Regions from separate parts of the Agrobacterium sp. 22-210-1 genome, predicted to be linked through region 3. Evidence: predicted binding sites of a transcription regulator. Region 3 holds the regulator's gene; each other region holds the start of a gene.
The links. The regulator LexA, encoded in region 3, represses DNA repair genes until DNA is damaged. The targets are predictions, from matches to a motif close to TGTTCNNNNTGTGTTCNG.
Positions count from the first base shown of each region.

Region 1: dnaE (DNA polymerase III subunit alpha) is a predicted target of LexA. The motif match lies at 4,801-4,818, and genes of this name have one in related genera.
Region 2: ACQZ5F_RS01995 (putative DNA modification/repair radical SAM protein) is a predicted target of LexA. The motif match lies at 4,108-4,125, and genes of this name have one in related genera.

Region 1 covers NZ_JBNWCI010000001.1:1,360,730-1,368,189, reverse strand. The annotation lists gene ACQZ5F_RS06840 (DUF1467 family protein) at 79-384, shown strand; gene proS (proline--tRNA ligase) at 1,087-2,409, shown strand; gene ACQZ5F_RS06830 (lipoprotein-releasing ABC transporter permease subunit) at 2,537-3,844, shown strand; gene ACQZ5F_RS06825 (ABC transporter ATP-binding protein) at 3,860-4,543, shown strand; gene dnaE (DNA polymerase III subunit alpha) at 5,031-7,460, shown strand, end outside.
Region 2 covers NZ_JBNWCI010000001.1:395,155-402,614, forward strand. The annotation lists gene ACQZ5F_RS01970 (LysR family transcriptional regulator VtlR) at 1-541, opposite strand, end outside; gene trxB (thioredoxin-disulfide reductase) at 566-1,540, opposite strand; gene ACQZ5F_RS01980 (Lrp/AsnC family transcriptional regulator) at 1,790-2,257, shown strand; gene ACQZ5F_RS01985 (glycosyltransferase family 4 protein) at 2,289-3,344, opposite strand; gene greA (transcription elongation factor GreA) at 3,432-3,908, opposite strand; gene ACQZ5F_RS01995 (putative DNA modification/repair radical SAM protein) at 4,131-5,363, shown strand; gene ACQZ5F_RS02000 (UdgX family uracil-DNA binding protein) at 5,363-6,814, shown strand; gene ACQZ5F_RS02005 (GGDEF domain-containing protein) at 6,962-7,460, shown strand, end outside.
Region 3 covers NZ_JBNWCI010000001.1:1,256,570-1,264,029, forward strand. The annotation lists gene kdsA (3-deoxy-8-phosphooctulonate synthase) at 1-28, opposite strand, end outside; gene ACQZ5F_RS06325 (VOC family protein) at 28-909, opposite strand; gene lexA (transcriptional repressor LexA) at 1,122-1,844, shown strand; gene ACQZ5F_RS06335 (glutathione S-transferase family protein) at 2,257-2,934, shown strand; gene ACQZ5F_RS06340 (ComEC/Rec2 family competence protein) at 2,954-5,389, opposite strand; gene gltA (citrate synthase) at 5,697-6,986, shown strand; gene lpxB (lipid-A-disaccharide synthase) at 7,098-7,460, opposite strand, start outside.

The DNA of each region.
Region 1 (7,460 bases), 100 kb from region 3:
GAAAGCGCCTGCTCAAAGCACGGTTCTGTTCTTCCTTCCAAGGCTTTTTGCGGAGAAGTGATTCCGCTTTACGGATGAATGCGTTACAAGAAGCCAATTGTGCAGGAGGATCACATGCCGCTTCTTTCGGTCTTCGCCGTTTATTTCATCGTCTGGTGGACGGTGCTTTTTGTTGTGTTGCCGATTGGACTTCGCACCCAGGCGGAAGACGGCGACGTGGCGCTTGGCACCATCGCCAGCGCGCCATCCCGCTTCCGAGGCGGCCGCATCGTTCTGTGGACAACACTGATATCTGCCCTGATCTGTGGTGTGTGGTACGGCGGATCCTGGTGGTTCGGCTTCAGCCTCGACGATCTCCCGAGAATTGTTCCCGTTTACGACTGAAGTCTCGAAGCTTCATTCCACTGAGTTCGTGACCTGGAAAACGTCACTCCGTTACGTTTACAACGTATCGAGTGCATTCCACCTCAAAACCGGGATGACTGAAAATACGGCAGCTCTGTCCGTGTCGCCGCAAGGCGTATCTGAGGGTGTCATATGGATGTCATCTCTGTCGTGCACACAGCATAAGCGTATTGGGCGGCTGATTCACCGTCACAATTTTACCGGAATAGCCCGCCGGGGCATTGTCGTGTGCTGAGATCAAAAAAAAACAAGGCCTTTCAGCCTTGTTTTTCAGGTTTCGCGTGATCTGTAACCGTTGCCGGGGCAGCGACGAGCGCGCCTAAGATCTGATCCTCCCAAGACTGACCGCGAAAATGACAAGAATTTAAACTTCTTGCCTCTTTTGTAAGCTAAAGCTAGCTCAATCACCCATGCTTGTCATCTCATTTTTTGCATATTTGTTACAGTCGGCAAAAAATTCTCTGTGGTGCAATTTGTCGCACCGGATCAAGAATAATATTCCGGTCAAAGCGTTTTGACGCGAATTAGCTATCTCGAAAATGCCACGAAATCGCCTTCAACCCTCTTTTCATGGCGGGTTTTCTTCTTGGCGGGAAACGGCTATATCCGGCGCCAATATCCCTTTATTCGGGGCGATTCCCGCGCCTTTGCGCGCCGTCGTCCACATCAATGGAAGCCGTCATGCGTCTCAGCCGTTATTTCATGCCCATCCTGAAGGAAAATCCCAAGGAAGCGGAGATCGTCTCCCACCGCCTGATGTTGCGTGCGGGCATGATCCGGCAGCAATCGGCTGGCATTTATTCCTGGCTGCCGCTCGGCAAGCGCGTGCTGGACAAGGTCAATAGGATCATCCGCCAGGAGCAGGACCGTTCCGGCGCCATCGAGCTTCTGATGCCGACCCTGCAGACCGCCGAGCTCTGGCAAGAAAGCGGCCGTTACGATGATTACGGCAAGGAAATGCTGCGCATCAAGGACCGCCAGGACCGTCAGATGCTCTACGGCCCCACCAATGAGGAGATGATCACCGACATCTTCCGTTCCTACGTGAAGTCCTACAAGAACCTGCCGCTGAACCTTTATCATATCCAGCTGAAGTTCCGCGACGAGGTGCGTCCGCGTTTCGGCACCATGCGTTCGCGTGAGTTCCTGATGAAGGACGCCTATTCCTTCGACTTGACCAAGGAAGACGCGATCCACTCCTACAACAAGATGTTCGTGGCTTACCTGCGCACCTTCGAGCGCCTTGGCCTGCGCGCCATTCCCATGCGCGCCGATACCGGCCCGATCGGCGGCAATCACAGCCACGAATTTATCATTCTGGCCGATACCGGCGAATCCGAGGTCTTCTGCCACAAGAGCTTCCTCGACCGTGCCATTCCGGCTGAAAATACCGATTTCGACGATGTCGCAGCCCTTCAGGGTGTATTCGACGAGTGGACGGCCGATTATGCCGCCACCTCCGAAATGCATGACGAAGCAGCCTATGATGCCATTCCCGATGGTGAGCGTCTTTCCGCACGCGGTATCGAAGTTGGCCACATCTTCTATTTCGGCACCAAATATTCCGAGCCGATGGGCGCGAAAGTGCAGGGCAAGGACGGCAAGGAACACCCTGTCCACATGGGTTCCTATGGCATTGGCCCGACACGCCTTGTTCCCGCCATCATTGAAGCATCGCATGATGAGAACGGAATCATCTGGCCGGCCTCGGTCGCGCCTTTTGATGTTGTCATTATCAACATGAAGGCTGGCGATGCGGCCTGTGATGCGGCTTGCGAAAAGCTGTATTATCAGCTCTCCAACGCCGGCAAGGATGTTCTTTACGACGATACCGACGACCGCGCGGGCCAGAAATTCGCCACCGCCGATCTGATCGGTGTGCCGATGCAGATCATCGTCGGCCCGCGTTCTGTTGCGAACGGCGAAGTCGAAGTGAAGGACCGCAAGACCGGCGAACGTGAAACCGTCACAATCGAGGCGGCAATGAACAAGGCGCTTGGCTAAGCGCGAACGGAAAGATGGGAGCGGCCTTCATGCGAAGACCGCTCCGGTTTTATGGCGCAGGCGCCGCTACGATTGGGACCGATCTTTGGAAAAGACCGATCTTGCAAATTGAGATCAGGGAGACGACATGGCAAAAGCCGATGCTGACAAGGGTGCGGCTCCTTCCGCCCGGGAAAAGACCGCCCGGCCTTTTTCCGCTTTCGAACGCATGGTGGCATGGCGCTATCTGCGGTCGCGGCGCAAGGAAGCGTTCATTTCCGTCATCGCCGGTTTTTCTTTTGTCGGCATCATGCTGGGCGTTGCAACGCTCATCATCGTCATGGCTGTCATGAATGGTTTCCGTACCGAGCTGATTTCGCGCATTCTCGGCATTAACGGCCATATGATCGTCCAGCCGATCGACCAGCCCTTCAATAATTATGATGAGCTGGCGAAGAAGTTTTCCGCCGTGCCGGGCGTCACCATGGCCCTGCCGCTGGTGGAAGGCCAGACCTTGGCCTCCGGCCGCGGCGGCGCAGGCTCCGGCGCGCTGGTGCGTGGCGTGCGCCAGGAGGATATCGACAAGATCAAGGAAGTCGCCAGCAACATCAAGACCGGCGATCTCGTCGGCTTCATGGCAGGCGATGGCGTTCTGGTCGGCTCCAGGCTTGCGGCGCAGCTTGGCGTGACGGCGGGAGATGACATCACCCTCATTTCGCCGGAAGGCGACGTGACGCCGATGGGCGTCAATCCGCGCGTCAAATCCTACAAGATCTCAGGCGTCTTCGAGATCGGCATGTCGGAATATGATGCGTCGATGATCTATATGCCGCTGTCCGAAGCCCAGCTTTATTTCAATGCCGACGGCATCGTGCAATCCATCGAGCTTTATGTCAGCCGCCCTGATGACGTTGACGGCATCCGGCCGCTGGTGGAGCAGGCGGCAGAACGGCAGATTTATATCACCGACTGGCGACAGCGGAACCAGACCTTCTTTTCCGCCCTGCAGGTGGAACGAAACGTGATGTTCATGATCCTGACGCTCATCGTTCTGGTGGCGGCGCTGAACATCATTTCCGGCCTCATCATGCTGGTGAAGGACAAGGGCAGCGATATCGCCATTCTGCGCACCATGGGGGCCAGTTCCGGCGCGGTCATGCGCATCTTCTTCATGACCGGGGCGGCCATCGGCACGGTCGGCACCTTTGCCGGGGTGGCGCTGGGCGTCATCGTCTGCCTCAATGTGGAATCCATCCGGCAGTTCTTTTCCTGGATATCCGGCACGGTTCTGTTTGACCCGCAGCTTTATTTCCTCAGCCAGTTGCCGGCCGAAATGGATTTGAGCGAGACCATCACCGTCGTCATCATGGCGCTGACGCTTTCTTTCCTGGCAACGATCTTCCCAGCATGGCGGGCCTCCAAGCTCGATCCGGTGCAGGCCCTGCGTTACGAATAAGGACCGCTTCGCAATATGGCAAAAAAAACAGTGCTGCGGCTTACCGGCGTGGAACGGACCTATGGTCAGGGTGAAACGTCGCTTTCCATTCTGCGCAAGGCCGATTTTGAATTGAGAAGCGGTGAGATGGTGGCGCTCGTCGCCCCCTCCGGTACCGGAAAATCCACACTGCTTCATCTGGCGGGGCTTCTGGAACATCCTGATGCGGGTGAGGTTTTCATCAACGGCGCGCCATGCAACGGGCTTCCGGATGAAACCCGCACGGCGATCCGTCGCAGCGATATCGGCTTCGTTTATCAGTTCCATCACCTGCTGCCGGAGTTTTCGGCGGTGGAAAATGTAATGATGCCGCAGCTCATCGCCGGTCTGACGCAGGCTGAGGCGCGCAAGCGCGCGAGCGCCCTGCTGGATTACATGCGCGTCGGCCATCGCGGCGAACATCGCCCGGCCGAACTTTCCGGCGGCGAGCAGCAGCGTGTGGCGATCGCGCGCGCGGTTGCCAATGCGCCGCTTCTGCTGCTTGCGGATGAGCCGACCGGCAACCTCGATCCCGAGACCGCGCATTATGTTTTCGATGCGCTGGAGGCCCTGGTGCGCCAGTCCGGCCTTGCGGCGATGATCGCCACACATAACCACGACCTCGCTGCCCGCATGGACCGACGGGTAACGCTTGCAGACGGCAAGATCGTCGACTTCTGATCGTGACGGCATAAGGCGACCGTCGCGAAGCCTTGTGCGATCTGCTCCGAAGCGGTGAGTCTCTTCGCCCTTGCGTCTTCGGGAAGACCCGCTCGTCCTTCCACAGTTGAATTTTTGAGAACCCGGAGGTGTTTTTTCCTTCGGGTTTTTTTGCTTTGGAGTCAGGGGCTTGCCGATCATGCGAGCGGAACCGCAGCTGATTCTGCGGCGTTAACAAGAGGAATACCAGCAAAACCCTGTTGACAATCGAACAAAATGAGAACAAAGTTGGAACATAACGAGTAAGGAGAGACCAATGACTGATTTCATCCGTGACGTTGCCGCTTTCGCTTCCATCGCTGTCTTTGTTGCCAGCTTTTCGGTGATCCTCACTGCCCTGTGAAGGAAACACCGGCGCAGAAGCCTGTATGGAGGCCGCAAGGCTGTAGACTTTAAGCGCCGGAAATCGGAAAATCGCCCCCTCGATTCAGAATGACAGGACGACGATATGGGCGATACGGTTGTGCGTGGAGAAAACTCTGACGAAACGCTGAAAACGCCTGGTTTCGTCCATCTGCGGGTTCATTCCGCTTACTCCCTGCTTGAGGGGGCGTTACCCCTCAAGAAAATCATGTCCAAGGCCGTCGCGGACGGCCAGCCGGCAATTGCCATCACCGATACCAACAATCTTTTCGTTGCGCTGGAGTTTTCCGAAAAAGCGCGCGACGAAGGTTTGCAGCCGATCATCGGTTGTCAGGTGTCGATCGACATGCAGGATGCGGCGGAGGACCGCCGCAATCATAACAGTCATCTTGCAAAACTCCCCGCCATCGTGCTTCTGGCCGCCAATGCCGAAGGTTACGAGCGACTGGTGGACCTGATCAGCCGCGCCTATCTGGAAGGCGAGGGTAGCGGCGGACATTCCGTGCATATTACCCGCGCATGGCTGGAAGAAGCCTCCAATGCCGGGCTCATCGCGCTGACGGGCGCCACTGGCGGTCCTGTCGATATGGCGCTGAAGGAAGGCCATGCCGCACAGGCCAAAGAGCGCCTGCTGGCGCTGAAGTCGCTCTTCGGTGACAGGCTCTATATCGAATTGCAGCGCCAGTCCGGTTATGACCGCTCCCATGAGCGACGCATTATCGGCCTTGCTTATGACAATGATATTCCGCTGGTCGCTACCAACGAGGCTTTTTTCCCTTCCAAGGCCGATTATGAGGCGCATGACGCACTGATGGCGGTGGCCCATAATGCCATCGTTTCCGATGACAGCCGCTTCCGCCTGACCCCCGATCATTATCTGAAAAGCCGGCAGGAGATGACGGCGCTGTTTGCCGACATTCCCGAAGCGCTGGAAAACACTATCGAGATTGCGCTCCGCTGCTCTTATGTCCTGAAGAAGCGCGGACCCATCCTGCCGCGTTTCACCGGCGCCAGCGAAGACCCGGAAGCGGCGGAACATGCCGAAACCGAGGAGCTTCGCCGCCAGGCGGTGGAGGGGCTGGATCAGCGGCTTGCCGCGCTCGGCATGTCGCCCGGCTATACGGAACAGGATTATCGCGAGAGACTGGATTTCGAACTCGGCGTCATCTCGCGCATGAAGTTCCCCGGTTACTTCCTGATCGTTGCCGACTTCATCAAATGGGCCAAGCAGCAGGATATTCCGGTCGGCCCTGGCCGTGGTTCGGGCGCCGGCTCGCTTGTGGCTTATGCACTGACCATTACCGATGTCGATCCGTTGCGTTTCTCATTGCTGTTCGAGCGATTCCTCAATCCCGAACGTGTATCGATGCCTGACTTCGATATCGACTTCTGCCAGGACCGGCGCGAAGAGGTGATCCGCTACGTGCAGCGCAAATATGGCCGCGAACAGGTGGCGCAGATCATCACCTTCGGTTCGCTGCAGGCGCGCGCGGCGTTGCGCGATGTCGGCCGCGTGCTGGAAATGCCCTATGGGCAGGTGGACAAGATCTGCAAGCTGGTGCCCAACAACCCGGCCAATCCGACACCGCTGTCAAAGGCCATCGAGGAAGAGCCGCGCCTGCAGGAAGAGGCGGACAAGGAACCCGTCGTCGCTCGCCTCCTGGATATCGCCCAGAAGATCGAGGGGCTTTATCGCCACGCTTCCACCCACGCCGCCGGTATCGTCATCGGCGACCGGCCGCTGTCGAAGCTGGTGCCGATGTATCGCGATCCGCGGTCCGATATGCCGGTTACCCAGTTCAACATGAAATGGGTGGAAAGCGCCGGTCTCGTCAAATTCGACTTCCTCGGCCTGAAGACGCTGACGGTATTGAAGGTCGCCGTGGATTTCGTCGCCAAGCGCGGCATCAAGGTCGATCTTGCCGCCATTCCGCTGGAGGACACGAAAACCTACGAGATGTTGTCGCGCGGCGAGACCATCGGCGTGTTCCAGGTGGAAAGTGCGGGCATGCGCAAGGCGCTGATCGGCATGCGCCCGGACTGCATCGAGGATATCATCGCGCTGGTGGCGCTTTATCGTCCGGGCCCGATGGAAAACATCCCGGTCTATAATGCCCGCAAACATGGCGAGGAGGAGCTGGAGTCCATCCATCCGACCATCGACCATCTCCTGAAGGAAACGCAGGGTGTTATCGTCTATCAGGAACAGGTGATGCAGATCGCCCAGGTCCTGTCAGGTTATTCGCTTGGCGAAGCCGATCTTCTGCGCCGCGCCATGGGCAAGAAGATCAAGGAGGAGATGGACCAGCAGCGCGAGCGTTTTGTCGATGGCGCCATCAGGAACGGCGTGTCGAAACCGCAGGCCAACACCATCTTCGACCTTCTGGCGAAGTTCGCCAATTACGGCTTCAACAAGAGCCACGCCGCCGCCTACGCCATCGTGTCCTACCAGACCGCCTATATGAAGGCGCATTATCCGGTGGAGTTCCTGGCGGCGTCCATGACGCTCGATATG
Region 2 (7,460 bases), 860 kb from region 3:
ACTGCGGTTCGCCGTGGCGATTGATGTAGGACGGCGCGGCATAGACATGCATGTGCACCGTAAACAGCTTGCGCTGAATAAGGTCCGATTGCTGCGGCTGGCGCAGGCGGATGGCGCAATCGGCGTGGCGCATGTTCACGTCCAGCTCCTCGTTGTCGAGGATGAGCTGGATCGACATTTCCGGATAGAGTTGCAGGAATTCCTGCACCTTGTCCGTCAGCCAGCCCTGGCCGAGACCAACCGTCGTCGTCACGCGCAACTTGCCGCTTGGCTTCTCCGTCGTTTCGGTCAGTTGCATCTTGACGGTTTCGAGCTTCAGCAGCACGTCATGGGCGGTGCGATACAGCAGCTCGCCCTGTTCGGTGAGGATCAGGCCGCGAGCGTGACGATGGAACAGCTTGACGCCGACATCCTGCTCCAGTGCGCTGACCTGACGGCTGATGGCCGACTGGGACAAATGCAGCTTGTCGGCAGCATGGGTGAAAGACCCTGCTTCGGCTGCGGCATGAAAAATGCGCAGTTTATCCCAGTCCAATGGCATTGCCATGCCTATCCTGCCTTTCGGTTATTCCGCTGCAACCGCAAGCGGTTGTTGCGCCGTGAGATAGCGTTCTGCTTCGAGGGCGGCCATGCAGCCCATGCCGGCGGCGGTGATCGCCTGGCGGTAAATGTCGTCGGTGACGTCACCGGCCGCGAAGATACCTTCAACGTCGGTTGCCGTAGAATCGGGAGCGGTCCACATGTAGCCGTTGTCTTTCAGCTTCACCTTGCCCTTGAACAGTTCAACCGCAGGCGCATGGCCGATGGCGACGAAGACACCATCGATGGGCGTGTCGCTGATGACGCCGGTTTTGGTGTCACGCAGACGCACACCCGAGACGGAGGGTGGCATGGGTGGCTTGGCCGGAGCGCCGGTGATTTCGGCAATTTCCGTGTTCCACAGGATCTTGACGTTTTCCTTGGCGAACAGCCGTTCCTGCAGGATCTTTTCCGAACGGAAGCTGTCGCGGCGATGCACGACGGTGACCGATTTGGCGATATGGGCGAGATAGAGCGCTTCTTCCACGGCGGAATTGCCGCCGCCGACCACGATCACATCCTTGTTGCGATAGAAGAAACCGTCGCAGGTGGCGCAGGCGGAAACACCGAAGCCCTGAAAATGCTGCTCGCTCTCGATGCCGAGCCATTTGGCCTTGGCGCCGGTGGCGATGATCAGGGTATCGGCGGTCCAGACCTGACCGGAATCGGTCTTGACCACAAATGGCCGGGTCGTGGTATCAACTTCGGTGACGAGGTCGCTGACGATTTCCGCACCCACATGGGTTGCCTGTTTCAGCATCTGGTCCATCAGCCATGGGCCCTGGATCGGATCGGCAAAGCCCGGATAGTTCTCCACATCGGTGGTGATCATCAATTGCCCGCCCTGTTCCATGCCGGCAATCAGCACAGGTTTCAGCATTGCGCGGGCCGCGTAGATCGCCGCGGTATAGCCGGCGGGACCGGAGCCGATGATCAATACCTTCGTGTGGCGGGCAGACATGGGAACATTCCTTCTCAATAGCAGGGTCTTCGCTCAAGGCCTTCCAGCCGCAGGACGGCGGACGGGCCGCAACCCCTTCGTTGGCAGGTATTTAAGGTTGTCTAGTGTCTTTATTCAAGGGCAGCCTTGCGTTACCAACAAGGCAGTTGTGGATGCACGCGCAATTTTGTGACCGGCCGGCGGCATATTGTTGCGAATCCCGTGCCGAATAGTACAAGGAACTTCTACGGCTTAACGAGGAACTTCTCCGTGACCAGCGTCGAACTCGATGCCATCGATCTGAAAATCCTGCGCGAATTGCAGCGCGACGGGCGCATGACCAATGTGGAACTGGCCGAAAGGGTCGGTATTTCGGCACCGCCATGCCTCCGGCGCGTCCGCAAGCTTGAGGAAGCTGATGTGATCGAGGGTTATCACGCCATGTTGAACGCGCCGAAGCTCGGTTTCGATCTCGTTGCCTTCTGCATGGTCGGCCTCAAGCGGCAGTCGGACAGCAACCTGAAGGCCTTCGCGGCGGCGACGGGCGGATGGTCGCTGGTGCGGCAGGCATGGATGGTGTCAGGCGAAAGCGATTTCCTGCTGCATTGCGTCGCCAGAAACCTCACCGAGTTTCAGGATTTCGTCATCGAGGTTCTGACGGCGGACGAAAATGTCGATACGGTGCGCACCATGCTCACCATCCGCCAGGTCAAGCGCGTCGGTCTCGTGGAAATCTGAACGGCGGGCTTTGCAGCTGCTTTGCCGAGCGTTATCCGCGCCGTAGCGCGTCATAAACCGCACCGAGACTTGTCGCCTCTTTTTCCAGCGGGAATGTGGTGCGCACATGCGCAAGCCCGGCGAGCGCATGGCTCTTGGCCAGAGCAGGGTCCGCAAGATAGGGCTTTATCGCATCCCTGAGCGATGCATAGTCCCCGGCCTCGACGACCATGCCGGTCTCGCCCTTGACGGTCATTTCTTCATAGGCGCCGGCATTGCTGGTAACGACCGCCGTCTGCGAGGCCATGGCCTCCAGTGGCGTCAAGCCGAAACCCTCATTGCGTGACGGCGCGACATAGAGCGTCAGTCGCCGATACCAGGGCTTGATGTCATCGACTTCGCCCTGAAACACGATGCGGTCGGAAAGGCCGGCTGTGGCAACATCGGCTTTCAGCGTATCGCCAAAGGCCTTGTGTTCCGCCGTCACGCGGCCGGAAACCACGGCTGTCCATTCCGGATAGTGTGGCAGAAGCTCGATCATGGCGCGCACGAAGAGGTCGGTGCCCTTCTGGTGGCGCACCCGCCCGAAACAGCCGATCAGATATTGCCCCGGCAGGCCGGTTGACGCGATGGTATCCTCGGCGCCCGTCGCCGGGTGAAACAGCTCGGTATCGACGCCGTGCATGACGACCCTGTGGGGAACTTCCAGAAACGCGCCGGAACGGCCGTTTGTCGCAACGACCGCATCCATCTTCGAAATCAGAAAGCGGGTATAGGCGGAATGCCGCCTCTGTGCGGCCGAGGTGAAGAGCAGCTTTACCTTCATGCGCAGTACATCACGCATGAAAATGCCCGGCAGCATTTCAAGATTGCGGCGGGCGTGCCAGATGCGGGGGGCGCCGAATGGCCCGTTTTGCCAGAGACGCCACAGATCGCGGAAGCGCACATGCGGCAGATGTGGTGGCAGGCCGGGGCCGATGACGGCCACTTTCTGTCCCAGCCGGTTCTGCACCGGAATGAGCTGAACGATGGTGGAGGTGACGCCGGAGAGCCTGCGCTTGAAGTTCGGCGCAAGCACCTGCACATCTTTCAGACTGACGTGGGACAAGATGGGCTTCCGTCTCTGCGGCTGGTTTGGCGGTTTGATACGTCAGAAAGCAATGCGCCCGCGAGGGGCGCATTGCGGTGAGGCTCATCAGCCCCACTGTACCGCGAGGATTTCGTAACCCTTGGCGCCGCCCGGGGCGTTGACTTCGATGCTGTCGCCAACTTCCTTGCCGATCAAGGCACGGGCGATGGGCGAAGAGATGGAAATGCGGCCTGCCTTCACATCGGCTTCCTGGTCGCCGACGATCTGGTAGGTCTTTTCCTCGTCGCTGTCCTCATCGACCAGCTTGACGGTGGCGCCGAACTTGATCTTGGAACCGGACATCTTGGAAAGGTCGATGACCTCCGCGCGCGCGGTCAGGTCTTCCAGTTCGGTGATGCGGCCTTCATTATGGCTCTGGGCTTCCTTGGCAGCGTGGTATTCGGCATTTTCCGAAAGGTCGCCATGGGCGCGCGCTTCCGCAATTGCCTCGATGATACGGGGACGTTCCTCCTGCTGGCGAAAGCGCAGCTCCTCCTGCAGCTTGACGAATCCACCCTGAGTCATCGGCACTTTTTCTACCATTTTTTTATCCTTCGCAGTCCTGTCGCTTTTACTTGCAGACACAAAAAGAAACAGGTTCCGGAGAGGAACTCCGGAACCATGCCAAAATCATAACTAAGCCGACTATATCAGAAGACGACAGCGAAATGCCAGCAAATTTGAGGCGGTCAATTTTATACGTCCATTCATGGAGTTAAGCGGCATGATTGACATTTTTCAATAGAACATATAGTGAACATAATTATGAAGAAGTCAATCAGGCAACGTCTGGCCATTCTCTCCGATGCGGCGAAATATGACGCATCCTGCGCCTCCAGCGGCACGACGAAACGCAGCTCCGCTGCGTCTGGCGGGCTGGGTTCAACGGAGGGGTCGGGTATCTGCCATGCTTATGCGCCGGACGGGCGCTGCATTTCGCTCCTGAAAATCCTGCTCACCAATTTTTGCATCTATGACTGCGCCTATTGCATCAACCGCTCCTCCAGCAATGTGGAGCGCGCGCGGTTTACTGCCGAAGAGGTGGTGTGGCTGACGCTGGAGTTCTATCGACGCAACTATATTGAGGGGCTCTTTCTGTCTTCCGGCATTATCCGCTCCTCGGATCATACGATGGAGGAGATGGTGCGCGTGGCGCGGGAGCTGCGCGTTACCCATGGATTTCGTGGTTATATCCATTTGAAATCGATCCCTGAAGCATCGCCGAAGCTCATAGAGGAGGCGGGGCTTTATGCGGACCGCCTGTCGATCAATATCGAGTTGCCGACCGATAGCGGTATTGGTCGTTTCGCGCCGGAAAAGCAGCCCGCCAATATTCGCCGCTCCATGGCCGATATCCGCCTGAAGATCGAGGAGGCGGGCGAGCCGACGGCGCGGACGCGTCGGACCAAGCGCTTCGCGCCCGCCGGACAGAGCACACAGATGATCGTGGGTGCTGACGGTGCCGATGACAGCACCATCCTCTCCACCAGCGCCAGGCTCTATGGCAGTTATGGTCTGCGGCGCGTCTATTATTCGGCCTTCAGCCCCATTCCGGATTCTTCGAAAAACCTGCCGCTGATCAAGCCGCCTTTGATGCGTGAGCACAGGCTTTATCAGGCCGACTGGCTTTATCGGTTTTACGGTTTTGACATCGGCGAGATAACCGCGATTGGTGGCGATGGCATGCTGGATCTCGATATCGATCCGAAGCTGGCATGGGCGCTCAAAAATCGCGACCGTTTTCCGGTGGATGTGAATGTCGCGGATCGGGAAATGCTGCTGCGAGTGCCGGGTTTCGGCACCAAGACGGTCGCTTCCATTCTCTCGTCGCGACGGTTTCGGCGGGTACGGCTGGAGGATATTGCCCGCTTTGGGGTGTCCCTGAAAAAAGTGAAGGCCTTTATCGTTGCGGACGGCTGGACGCCGGGCAAACTGACTGAACGGCCGGATCTGCGGGCAATGTTTGCGCCGCAGCCCGAACAATTGTCGCTGTTGTGATGTACGGCCCGGTTCTGGAAGGGCGGGGCGATCTCGGCGAGTGGCGTGACGCGGCTCGGATGGCGCTCGCCGCCAATATACCACCGGAAGCGATTGACTGGCGGCTGTGGGATGACGAAGCGGGGCTGCTGGATTTTGCCGGTGAGCCGTTGCCGACACCCAGGGTCGGGGAAGCACAGGTTTCCGTTCCGTCCGCCTTCGTGGCGCTGGCGCAGGCGGTGATCTGTCACAGCGATAAGGGCCGTTTTGCGTTACTATACCGGCTGTTATGGCGGCTTAGGCAGGATCGCGCCCTGCTGCAGTTCAAGTCCGATCCGGATGTTTCACAAGCGCGACTGCTCGAAAAATCCGTCCGCCGTGACTGTCACAAGATGACGGCCTTCGTTCGTTTCAAGGAGTTACCATTACCGCAGGGGCAGGGTGGGCGACGGCGCTTCGTCGCCTGGTTTGAGCCGGATCATTTCATTGTCGAGCGCGAGGCGCCGTTTTTCCAGCGGCGGTTCACTGACATGGACTGGCTGATCGCGACGCCGAAAGGGTCTGCGCGATGGGATGGAAGCGTGTTGCAGACGTCGCGAGAGGCCGCCGCTCAACCCGACCTGAAAGATGAAACGGACGATCTCTGGCGGACCTATTATGCCAATATTTTCAATCCGGCCCGCTTGAAGATCAAGGCGATGACGGCGGAGATGCCAAAAAAATACTGGAAGAACCTGCCGGAAGCGGATCTCATTCCCGGCCTCATTCTGGGCGCGGAGGCGCGGGTGCTCGATATGGCGGCCAAGGCGGCAAGCCAGCCGCAGCCGTTTCACCACCGCCTGCAGGCTGTTGCCGCCGCGGCGCGGAAGGAGGCCCCGCAGGAACTGGAAGATTCGCTTGGGTCCCTGAGGCGGCAGGCAGGCCAATGCACCCGATGTCCGCTGCATTGCAAGGCGACACAAACTGTTTTTGGCGAGGGGCCGGAAAATGCGGATGTCATGATCGTCGGCGAACAGCCGGGCGATCACGAAGATCTTGCCGGAAAACCTTTCCTCGGTCCTGCTGGTCAGCTGTTTGATCGAACGCTGGGCGAGATTGGCGTGGACCGCAGGCGGCTTTACGTCACCAATGCCGTCAAGCATTTCAAATATGAAACACGCGGCAAGCGGCGTATTCACCAGCGGCCGGATGCGGGTGAGGTTCAGCAATGCCGCTGGTGGCTGAACCAGGAAATTGCACTGGTGCAGCCGAAGCTCATCGTCGCCATGGGCGCTACGGCGCTTTATGCCCTGACCGGTGGCAAGGAGAAAGTCACCGAAGTTAGGAGCGGCCCTCTTCCCATGCAGGAAGGGCGGACGCTTTTTGTCACGGTGCATCCATCCTATCTGCTGCGTCTGCCGGATGCGCGGGCGAGAGAGGCGGAAACTCTGCTCTTCAAAAAGGACATGGAGTTTCTAAGATTATTCGAATAAATTGTTTTATTGATCTATTTATATATAAAAATGTATTTTAGTTTTTATGAATATAACTTACGTTTTTTGATTCGGTATTTTTATTAAAATTTTATACTTATCGATGATAATTGAATCGGTCTTATTTATTTATTGCGTGGACATATTATGTTGGGTGAACTCGACCTCACGACAGTCATATTGATGCAGAAGTGCTCTTATATTGTAGGATTGTTGAGTTTCATCTATCTAAAGTTGTCGAATCGTGGATTGCGTGGCCCGGTTGCTCTTGCTGCCGGCTTTGCAGCCATGACAATTGGTTCCACACTCGCCGGTTACGGCGAATGGGGGATAATGTCACCGGCTTTATGGCGGCTCGGCAGTGTCGTTTTCGGCATTGTCGGTTATGCGCTGATCTGGCTCGGTCTGAAAGTTCTGAGCGACGGACGCCCTGTGGGCCGCCGGACGGTGGTCGCCCTCTGTCTTGTCGCGCTGCTGGCGATTGTCGTCGCGCTGCAAGTGGCTGAAAACAATGCGTATCGCGCGGCTTTGTTCAATGGCTGCGCGGCTCTCGCCTATCTTGCGGGCGCGGTTGGGCTTTTCGCAAGGTGGCGCAAGGAGCGGCTTCTCTCCCGTCTGGCGCTTGGCGCAATCGCCGGGATTTCCG
Region 3 (7,460 bases):
TGACTTTGAGATTGTTCGTAACGCTCATTATTTTTCCTCGAAGGCGAAGGCAACACCCTGACCGGGCGCTGCGGGCACCACCAGCCGGCCGCCCGCTTCTGCGCTGGACACGCCATTAGCAGCAAGTGCCGCCTGTGTCACGGCAAGATCGCGAACGGAAAAGACGATGCCTGCGCCGCGCAATCCGCCACCGCCCTCCTCGGGAACACTAAAGGCCAGTCCGTCAAAGACCGGCTTCCGCGTCAATCTTATCCGGGCATTGCCGGTTGCGAAAACCACATCACCATTCGGAGACACCTTTCCGTCGCAGCCAAACACAGTTTCGATCAGCTGCACGGCATTCGCATCACCACCGGAAAACAGCACGATCTCGTTGAGGCCGGAAACGCCGTTGGCATGGCGTTCCAGCGCCGCGCGGTCGCCTGGCAAGGCCTGCAACCGCTGACAGCTGAACAGAAAGAAATCCGCCGAGGAACCACTGGCTGCAAAAGCCAGCCGAAAAGCCGCCTCGCTCTGCGAACCATCCGGCATTTTGACTGGCCGCGAAAATTCAAAGACATTTCCGGCCGAGAGGCCTGAGGCTACGAATCGGTCATGATCGCCAAGAGCGTCCTGCGTTGCAGCGACCAGTGCGGAAAATCCCTCCCCTCCGGCATGTTTCCGGAAGGCCTGATCCCGCCCGGTAAACACATCTTTCCGGCCAATCGAGGCATTATATTTAGCCGGATCAGCAATCACGAGAGGCTCCAGATACGTGCCGTCGGCGAAAAAAACGCAGGCATTCTGCGTGCCAAACGGGTGAAGAGCCGCTGGCGCTACTGTAAATCCCAGGTTTCCAAGGCGATTTTCTGCGACGTCGATGTGCTCGACAGGCAGTACGAGATGGTCGATGCGGTACGGTTTCGTCATTTCCCTGCTTCCTGCTGTCGCATGCGGCATGGCCATGCCGGAACAGTTAGGAAGGCAGAAAAGCACAATTTCGTGCTTTCAGGCAAATCATCAAAACAACAGATAGCAGCTTCACGAAATTTTAGGGGATTGCGGAACACATATGGAACATATAGTGTTCGTTCTGTATTTGTTTCGCGACTTCAACGACGATTCTCAAGGGTGTTTTCCTCATGCTCACGCGCAAACAGCAGGAATTGCTTCTCTTCATTCATGAACGAATGAAAGAGTCCGGCGTGCCGCCCTCCTTCGATGAAATGAAGGACGCACTCGATCTTGCTTCCAAATCCGGCATCCACCGGCTGATTACCGCCCTCGAAGAGCGCGGCTTTATTCGCCGGCTACCTAACAGGGCGCGGGCGCTGGAAGTCATCAAGCTGCCGGAGGCCTATGCGCCGGGCGCGAGGCCGCAGCGCGGCTTTTCGCCAAGCGTCATCGAAGGCAGCCTCGGAAAGCCGAAGGCGCCAGAACCCGCACCGGCACCCAAGGCGCCCGCCAACGATCTCGGCGGCGCGGTCACCGTTCCGGTCATGGGTCGCATCGCCGCCGGCGTGCCGATTTCCGCCATTCAGAACAATACGCATGATGTTGCCGTGCCGGTCGACATGCTGGGTTCGGGTGAACATTACGCGCTCGAAGTTAAGGGCGATTCGATGATCGAGGCCGGGATTTTCGACGGCGATACCGTCATCATCCGCAACAGCAATACCGCCAATCCGGGCGATATCGTCGTGGCACTGGTGGATGACGAGGAAGCGACGCTGAAGCGTTTCCGCCGCAAGGGCGCTTCCATCGCGCTGGAAGCGGCCAACCCCGCTTATGAAACCCGTATCTTCGGGCCTGATCGGGTAAAAATTCAGGGCAAACTGGTCGGACTTATACGCCGTTACCATTGATCTGATTTAACCGTGATCCTCTCAAGACAGGCGTCGTCATGAGACGGCTCCTGTCGAAGATGACGGCAATTCCGGAATTCGGCTGACCATGCGAGTGTCGGGCAATCTTATGCTTCCCACACACATACAGATTCTGTCTGGTAAAGATCAGTTCCAGTTTCATATGGATATCGTTGTTACGGCCTTGCCCCCGGCCTGTTGTCGCCGCTGCGTCATATGCCGTGGACGTCTGGTTGCGTGAGTTCGTTTACACTGGGGGATGCGGCTGGCCTGGCGCTGCCATCGAATGGTGATACTCGGTGCAAAGCCCCCGTCATTCATCAACGCGACTTATGGGTGCCATGGATTATTTTCGGTATTCCATCATGCCCCGACAGGTATAGAAATGCGCGTCATATCCGGGAGATAAGCCATGTACGATCTATATATCGCCAACAAGAACTACTCCTCATGGTCGCTGCGGCCGTGGGTGTTGATGCGCACGCTCGGTATCGCCTTTGATGAGAAACTTGTTCCGTTTGGCGAAGGCGTCGCCTTTTCCAGCTTCTCGCCGACCGGCAAGGTGCCCTGCCTTGTCGATGATGGCGTGACGATATGGGAAACGCTGTCGATCGCCGAATATCTCGCAGAACGGCACCAGGGCGTCTGGGCGAGCGACAAGCAGGCGCGGGCATGGTCGCGTTCGGCGGCGAGCGAAATGCATGCCGGCTTTTCCTCACTGCGCAATCTTTATCCCATGTCTGTCGGTATTCGGGTCAAGCCGAAGGGTGGCGATGCCGGGCTTGCGGCAGACATAAAGCGCATCGATGCGCTATGGAGCGAAGGTCTGACAAAATTCGGCGGTCCCTATCTTGCCGGTCAGAAATTCACGGCGGTCGATGCTTTTTTCTGCCCGGTGGCGTTCCGTTTCCAGACCTATGGCGCCGATCTTTCACCTGCGGCAAAAGTCTATTGCGATCGGCTGCTCACCCTGCCCGCCATGCGTGAGTGGTATGAGGCCGGATTGAAGGAGATCTGGCGCGATGCGGCGCATGAACAGGAAATCAGCGGCATTGGCGCATTGACTGACGATCTGCGCGTGAAGGTCTGAATATCACTGCTGACGGCGTTTATTGCGATGCCGTCAGCAACTGCCTGACCGGTTCCGGCACCTCGTATTCGAAGCGGTCGCTTTTCCAGTCGTAGTAGCGGTGCTCGCTCCATGGCCTGTTCGCCCCGGCAATCGCTGCGCGTAGTCGTCCGACGACCGCAGACTGATCGCTGCCGGCAAAGTTTATTTCTACCGAACCTGTACGCCGCAAAGTATCGCGGTTCAGCAACAGCGCTCCTGAGCGGCATTTTGAAAACGAGGTCCTGCGGGAAACGACGACAATATCGGCGATATCGCAGGCTTTTCCGGCAAACCGGCCATCTTCCAGAACGACGATCCACTCCCCGCTCCTGGCGCGCGCCACGCACCATATGCCTTTGCTGCAGGTGAAGACGCCGGGTTGCGCATCTTTCAGCGCTGCCGTCATCTGCCGCATCACCGCCCTCATCTCCTCCGGCGTAAGTTTTGATTTTGCGGTCAAGCCTACACTGGTTACTGCGGCATGCGCTTTAAGAATGACCGGTGGCACAGGCTGTTCCGGCAACAGGAGTGCTCTTTGCCACTGGTCGTATACGAAGCCCTGCGGTCGCGTTTTTGTCGTATAGACCTTCCCCTCTTCCAGCAGCGCCACCAACTCACCCTCCTCGTGAATGAGCAAATCCGGGACATCGCGATAGGCCACGGCCGCCGACAGGCCGAAGGCGGAGACAAGAAGCGGAATACCGAGCAATGCAAGCCGGCTGCGCAGCAAGGTCAGCAGCAGAAAGCCAGCGGAGCCGAGGCCAATGAACCACTCATGTGGCCGCCCCGTCGCCGCGCTGCCGCCCCAGGACGCCACTTCATTGGCGACTTCGATGACGAGCGCCATGCCATAGCCCATGATCTTCAGGAATGGCGCATCCAACCCGAACGGCATCAGCAGCATGGCGAGCAGGCCAAAGGGCATGACGATCAGCGACATCAGCGGCATGGCGGCCAGATTGGCGAAAAGTCCATAGGTGGTGACACGGTGAAAATGCTCTGCCGAATAGATCGCCGTCGAAAGTCCGCCAATCAACGATGTGGTGATGACGCCGCCAATGACAGTGCCTGCCATTTGCGCCGCCGTCATCCACACCGGTCTGCGTCCGATCAACAGTCGCTCGTGATCGCTGCGCCGGCGGCCCCACCAGGCATAGGTGGATACGAGCGCGATGGTCGCGGCAAACGACATCTGGAAACTCGGCCCCATGATTTCCGAAGGCGAAAAGCCGAGGATGATGAGAGCCGAAATAGCCACATTGCGGAGGCTGAGCGACGGCTGATCAAAAAGGACCGCGATCAGCATCACCGACATCATCAGCCAAGCACGCTCAGCGGAGACGGCGAAACCGGAAATCAGGTAATAGGCGAGCGTCATCAAGAGCGCCGCGAAAGCCGAAATCTTCTTGACGGGCCAGCGCTGAGCAAAGGCAGGAAACAGGCTGAAGGTCAGCCTCAACCCCACAAAGAATATGCCTGCGGCGAGCGCCATGTTCAGCCCGGATATGGCGACGATATGGGCAAGGCCGGAAAGCCTCAATGCTTCCATCGTGGGTGCCGAGATCGCCTGTCTCTCATCGGTGACAATGGAGGCGGCGAAGGCTCCGGCGTCACCGCCAATGGTGTTGCGGATGCGCTCTGCAATTGCGCTGCGCAGGCCATAAAGCCGCATATCCGCCCATTCCAGCCAACGCGTTTCGCCTTTCATGTCTCCCTTTGGTGATATCAGCGCCTGCGGCGGCTTGTAGAAAAATCCGGTCGCACCTATGCCTTTGAAATAGGAAGCGAAGGCAAAGTCGTTCAGACCCGGCAAGGCTGGACCGGAAGGTGGCGACAGCCGGGCTTTGCCTTGAATGGTCGCGCCAAGTGCGACCGGCTCACCTCCGCCACGGGAAAGCAGCGAAATTCTCGTCGGCGGGCGCGACAATGCCGGTGCTTCCGTCGCAGCCAGCTGAATAACATATCGCCAGGAGCCGCGCGCATCCACCTCCCGGCGAACCACCGTGCCGGTGATGGTGGTTGTAACCGGGGTATCCAGCACCACTGTTCCCGCTCGCCGGGTTTCAATATCTGCCAGAAGCATGCCCAGCAGAAGAAAAGCGGCAGCGCCGCAGGCCGCCGCCGACAGGCCGTTATTATACCGGGTAAGCAGCGCCAGACCGGCGGCAAGCAGGAATATGATTGCGAGAGCGGGCAAGGACGGCGTGACATCAAGGGAAAACCACAGGATCGCGCCGCAGCCGATAAGGACGGGAACAAAAAGGAAATCATGGCCGAATGCGCGCTCTTCGGCGACGCAGTCGGCAACCTTTCCGGCGATGACTGCCTTGAGATTCCGCCTTACAGCAAGGGTGGGCAAATCATAAGCCACAACATCGCCGGCGCGGTGAACGGGAAACAGGATTTCATGCGCGCCGGGCAAGCCACCCTGCAACGTTTCGGCATATCCGAAATGCTTTTTTTCCCCTTGACCAAGCAATCCGCGCCGCGCCCCTGCCGCACCGGAAACAGGTTTGCAGGGCAGCGGGAAGGATTGCAATCCTTTCCTTTAATGTTGCGTTGACCGAGATTGAATTGCCATGGCCGATAAAGCCGCAAGCAACGTAATTGCGTTTGCCGCAATGCACAATTTGACCTTCGAATAGCTTGGCATCGGCGCAAGGATCATATAGCTAATCGGTAGACGCTTAACCGCGAGGCGTGTCTCAACGCCTCCACCCGCATGTTCTCGGAGGATCAGTATGACGGAAAAAAGCGCTACAGTGACACTTGGCGAAAAGCAGGTGGAACTCCCGGTCAGGGAAGGCACGATTGGACCAAGCGTCGTCGATATCGCCACGCTCTACAAGCACACGGGCTCCTTCACTTACGACCCGGGTTTCACGTCGACGGCCTCCTGCGAATCCAAGATCACTTATATCGATGGTGACGAAGGTGTTCTCCTTCACCGCGGCTTCCCGATCGAGCAGCTTGCCGAACAGGGCGACTTCCTGGAAACCTGCTATCTGCTGCTTTACGGCGAACTGCCGACGGCTGCGCAGAAGAAGGACTTCGACACCCGCGTTACGCGCCACACCATGGTGCATGAGCAGATGAGCCGCTTCTTCACCGGCTACCGTCGCGATGCGCATCCGATGGCCGTCATGTGCGGCACGGTCGGCGCACTCTCGGCCTTCTATCACGACTCGACCGACATTACCGATCCGCACCAGCGCATGGTCGCTTCGCTGCGCATGATCGCGAAGATGCCGACGATCGCCGCCATGGCGTACAAGTACCATATCGGTCAGCCCTTCGTTTACCCGAAGAACGATCTGGATTACGCTTCCAACTTCCTGCACATGTGCTTTGCCGTGCCCTGCGAGGATTACAAGGTCGATCCGGTTCTGGCCCGCGCCATGGACCGCATCTTCATCCTGCATGCCGACCACGAGCAGAACGCTTCCACCTCCACGGTGCGTCTTGCCGGTTCTTCGGGTGCGAACCCGTTCGCCTGTATTGCGGCTGGCATCGCCTGCCTCTGGGGCCCTGCCCACGGCGGCGCCAACGAAGCGGCGCTCAACATGCTGAACGAGATCGGCTCCGTTGACCGTATTCCGGAATACATCGCCCGCGCCAAGGACAAGAACGATCCGTTCCGCCTGATGGGCTTTGGCCACCGCGTGTACAAGAACTACGACCCGCGCGCCAAGATCATGCAGAAGACGATGTATGAAGTGCTGGAAGCCACCGGCAATTCCGACGATCCGATCATGCAGGTTGCGCTGGAACTGGAAAAGATCGCCCTTTCCGACCCCTACTTCGTCGAAAAGAAGCTTTACCCGAATGTCGACTTCTATTCGGGCATCACGCTGAAGGCGCTCGGCTTCCCCACCACCATGTTCACCGTTCTCTTCGCGCTCGCCCGCACCGTCGGCTGGATCGCACAGTGGAACGAAATGATCGAAGATCCGCAGCAGCGCATCGGCCGTCCGCGCCAGCTCTACACGGGCGCCGGCAAGCGTGACTACGTTCCGGTTTCCAAGCGCTAAACCGGGAATCAAAACATCAAAGGCCGGCGGGTGAAAATCCGCCGGCCTTTTTTATTGGATATTTCGGTAAGAGAAACACGTTCGGCCAACGGCTACGACGGCCAGCCTCTATCAGCCTTGCTGTCTGCGGGCGTTAAACACATCGAGAAGGATGCCAGCGCCGGTTTCGCCCGGAGGCACATCGGTGTGCAAGCGCTGCTGCACCAGAGCGTAACCCTCAAGCATCGCCCGCCGCTCGGTGGTGTCGGATGCAAGCCGTTCGGCCCAGCGCAGCATGGACCCTGGCCGCACCACCTCGTTGAGATATTCTGGTACAACCGGGTAGTCGGCAATCAGGTTCGGAAGCGCGCCCGTCCAGGTTTTTACCCGCTTGCTGAGCATGGTGAAAATCCAGTCGGTCTTATAAACAGAAACGGTCGGCACGCCGGCAAGCGCCAGTTCGAGAATAACAGTACCGGACGCAGCGATCGCCGC